One region of the Priestia sp. GS2 genome, then DNA from elsewhere that is predicted to be linked to it. Evidence: riboswitches for the same ligand, from Rfam matches in the RefSeq annotation. Region 1 holds a riboswitch; the other holds the start of a gene.
The links. A riboswitch is a leader RNA that binds a small molecule or an ion and turns the genes downstream of it on or off. The one in region 1 is predicted to bind glycine.

Region 1 (2,207 bases):
AACCGAACGCTTCTTAGCAGAAAATAAATCAGCAAAATAATCTTTGTTTCCTAGATGCCCTGGCTTTAATAACGAAACTAAATTAAAAATCTCTTCTACACGATTTTGAATTGGTGTTGCTGTTAATAATAAGCAAAACTTTTTCTTTAAGCTTTGAACAAACTCATAGTTTTTTGTTTTGTTATTTTTTAGTTTATGAGCTTCGTCAATGATGATAAGGTCATAATCTTGTTCTAACACAATTTCACGATGAGGAGAGCGTTTGGCTGTATCAATGGATGATACCACTACGTCGCATTGCTCCCACACGTACGTCTTCTTTTGGGGGACAGCAGGGATGAAAAATTTATGATTAAGTTCCATTGCCCATTGAGATACAAGAGATGCCGGTACAAGAATAAGGGCTTTTTTTACAAGACCACGAATCATATATTCTTTTAGGATAAGCCCTGCTTCAATTGTCTTTCCAAGCCCCACTTCATCGGCTAGAATTGCTTTTCCATTCATCTCTTCTACCACTTTTTTAGCTACTTCTAACTGGTGTGGATGTGGCGTTAGATCTGTTAAATGACGAGGTGCTTGTAGACCTTCGAATTCAGTAATTAACGTTTGCTCCTCAATTTCATATGCTAATTTATACATTTCCCAATCAGACCAAGGTCCATCTTGTTCAAGTTTATTTAAAAAAGTAGATTCCCATGCTTCATCTTGCTTCATACTAATGTTCATCGTTAGTTTTGCTCCTTTCTGAAAGTTTTTATTGAACTGCTGAACAGAATCATGTAGGATAAAAATATATTTTAGAAAATTTTAAATAGAAAATAGATTATCACTAAAAAAACTATTGTGTTATTGATATGTGTAAGTAATAGTTTCTTAGTAGTATGCCCAAAATTACAAACTTTATAGAGGCGAATGATGACAAGGGGAGAGACTGCTTTAAAGTAGCGCCGAAGGAGCAAACAACATGTGAATCTCTCAGGCAAAAAGACTCTTGTTGGACGCAACTCTGGAGAGCGTCTATTTCGAATAGACCACCCACGAGGCAAACCTATTTAACGGGTAAACTTTCAGGTGAAAAGGACAGAGACTTCCTGCTATATAGCAGGGAGTTCTCTGTCCTTTTTTATGTGTAAAAAGATACAATGATTCCCCAAAACCAAAGCAAATGGCCTTATATGAGGAGGATGTTAAATGACTGAGCTAAACAAAACACCACTTTACGATGTCTATCAACAATACGGTGGAAAGATTATTGATTTTGGAGGTTGGGCTCTTCCAGTTCAATTCTCATCCATTAAAGAAGAACATCATGCGGTTCGTACAAAAGCTGGCTTGTTCGATGTTTCTCACATGGGAGAGTTCGATGTGAAAGGTACAAATAGCTTGGAATTTTTACAAAAAGTTATGACGAATGATATTTCAGCATTACGTCCAGGTAAAGCACTATATACTGCGATGTGCTATGAAGATGGAGGCACAGTGGATGATCTCCTTGTTTATCAAAAAGGGGAAGGTGACTACCTGCTGGTTGTAAACGCAGCAAATATTGAAAAAGACTTTGAATGGTTACAACAACATAAGTCACAGGATATCGAACTTGTAAATCGTTCAAGTGAATTTGCTTTACTAGCTTTGCAAGGTCCAGCTGCACAAGATGTTTTGCAGAGATTAACAGCTGAATCATTATCTGACCTAAAGCCATTTACATTTAAAGATAATGTAGAAGTAGCTGGTGTGAGAGTGCTTGTTTCACGTACAGGTTATACAGGCGAGGATGGTTTTGAACTGTATTGTTCTGCATCAGATGTAGTAACGCTTTGGAATGAACTTTTAAAAAATAAAGAGGTCGTTCCATGTGGTTTGGGAGCGCGAGATACGCTGCGTTTTGAAGCAACGTTAGCTTTATATGGCCAAGAGCTTTCAAAAGATATTACGCCGATTGAAGCACGTATCGGATTTGCTGTGAAAACGGATAAAGAGGATTTTATCGGCAAAGAAGTATTAAAGGGTCAGCGTGAAGAAGGCCCGAGCCGCAAGCTTGTTGGGATTGAAATGATTGATAAAGGAATTCCACGACACGGATATGAAGTGTTTAGTGAGGAAGAAGAGATTGGCTTTGTTACAACAGGCACACAATCGCCAACTTTAAATAAAAACATTGGTCTTGCACTTATTGATGCTAAATATGCTGAGCTAGGTACAGA
Region 2 (2,207 bases), 1.6 Mb from region 1:
TTCCGCAGCTTCTTTAATAATAATACCGAGCTGTTTCACAGCATCCATATTAATACCCGTACGAGTGGTAGCTACTGAGATGGAAGAACAAACGCGTTCTGTTACGCTAAGAGCTTCAGGCAGCGCGTCCAGTAGCGTTTGATCACTTTTTGAAATTCCTTTATGAATAAGAGCTGAGAAGCCACCGATAAAATCAACACCAACCTGCTGTGCAGCGCGGTCTAGTGTTTTAGCAAGGGTAATTGTTTCTTCAACCGTTGCATGGCCTAAAATCTCTGCGATAGGAGTAATTGATATGCGCTTATTGACAATTGGAATTCCATATTCTTTTTCAACCTGTTCCGCTGTTTCTTTTAATTCGCCTGCATATGAAACAATTTTATTGTAAACATTTTGATTCATTGTTTCAAAGTTAGAATCTGCACAGTCTCTTAAACTAATACCCATTGTTACTGTACGGATATCAAGGTTTTCCATTTGGACCATGCGGATGGTTTCCATCATTTCTGTTAAGGCAATGCTCATATTAATTTCTCCTTTATACGCGGTGCATAGCTTGGAACGTTTCTTCAAGCTGCACGTGAATTTTTAAACCAAGCTCTTCGCTAATGTTATTTAAAGAATGTTGTAGCGAGTTTAGTTCAGTAGTTGATACATCGACAATCATCATCATTGTAAAAAAATCTTGTAATATTGTCTGACTAATATCGAGAATATTAACACCTTGATTTGATAAGATAGTTGTGACGCTCGAAATGATACCTACTTGATCTTGTCCAATTACGCTAACCACAGCGCGCTTTTGTTGCATAATAATCACCTCAAAAATAATATAGAAAATAAAAAAAGAGATTGGAAGAATCCAATCTCGAATAGGTCATCGAATAACATACGTATGTATCGTTACTCTTCTGTCCTTTTGCCTGAGATTGTGAATCCTTCGGCGCCGCCTGTGCGGTCTCTCCAGAAGCTGCTCCTGTTGTAGTGTTATCCACAACAATCATTGCTTGGGGAATATTCAACTTAGTATTGGCTCAAAAACCAATAGAGAAATCATATCAACAAAGGAAAGGATAGTCAACTTTTTTGAACATTTGTATTATTTTATCACGTGTACGTAGGGAGGCTGGGGGTGCTTTGAAGTCCTTTTGCTTAAGGTGGTATGTCACAGTTAAAAGTAGAATAAGCGAAGGGGAAAAGGTACGATTTTTATAAAAATAAAAAAGGAAAGCGTATAGAAGTCGCTTTCCTTTAATAATTGTTGGCTTACTCGTCTTCTCCAGAAGGACGAGTTGTTTGAGTAGCAAGCGTGTCCCAAAAGCTTGTATCTGCTTTTTCTATTGAGCCATCCGCAATAGCTCGTACAGTTGAGTCTAAAGTAGTGATTGTTTGTTTAATTAAATAGCCGTTGCTTTTTTGACCAAGTACATATGATTCGTTGTTGTGATCGGACATTCCGCGCATTTCAAAGAGAAGGGTTGCAATACCATACTCAGTCGCAGCGCCGTTACGGCCAATCGCGTTATCAGAACCGCCAGCATATTTACCAAGGTGTCCCCAACCTTTTGAGTCAACGGAATGAAAGACAACAGACCCTAGCTTTTTCGATTTCTCAACCACTTCAGGCTTTACCTGGGGATTTGTTGGATAAAGAATAGAACCGGACACAAGTTTTCCGTCACGTTCACTTTGTGTACCTTGATGATGCAAATCAATCATATAGTCAATCTTATATTTACTTAATACGTTATTATGAAGAGCCTTTGTTTCAGGTTGCTCTTTTTTTACATGGTCACGGTTTAAGTCTACTTCCATGGCATTATAACGAGTTAAGTGACGATCTCCGCTTGCTCTATAGTCATCCAATGAGAAGTTTACGTCGCCCATCGCTCCGTCAGCGTTCAACATTGGTACAATTAAAATATTTACATTGTCAAGAATTCCTTTTGTTTTATTAGTCCCTAGGTGTTTAATAAACTCTAGAGTTCCTTCAGTCGTTAGTTGTTCATTTCCATGCTGCTGTGTTAAAAACAAAATGGTTGGGTTGTCTGGATTTGATATGTACTTGACTAAATGAATGTCGCGACCTTTTACAGTTTGTCCAATGACTTCAAGGTTCATTGCGCTTTGTTTTGCTTCTTGCGTTTTTAAGAAGTTTACCATTTCTTCATATGTATGGAGAATTGACGTGTTGATCGTTTCATTTT

Region 2: linked by a shared signal. The riboswitch ahead of V2145_RS10855 (ACT domain-containing protein) and the one ahead of gcvT (glycine cleavage system aminomethyltransferase GcvT) in region 1 are both predicted to bind glycine.

The regions. Positions count from the first base shown of each region.
Region 1 covers NZ_JAZGJX010000001.1:445,081-447,287, forward strand. Annotated here, with positions in the region: gene V2145_RS02325 (DEAD/DEAH box helicase) at 1-729, opposite strand, end outside; glycine riboswitch at 916-1,004, shown strand; glycine riboswitch at 1,008-1,089, shown strand; gene gcvT (glycine cleavage system aminomethyltransferase GcvT) at 1,195-2,207, shown strand, end outside.
Region 2 covers NZ_JAZGJX010000001.1:2,083,393-2,085,599, reverse strand. Annotated here, with positions in the region: gene V2145_RS10860 (PFL family protein) at 1-525, opposite strand, end outside; gene V2145_RS10855 (ACT domain-containing protein) at 539-811, opposite strand; glycine riboswitch at 902-977, opposite strand; gene V2145_RS10850 (M14 family zinc carboxypeptidase) at 1,267-2,207, opposite strand, start outside.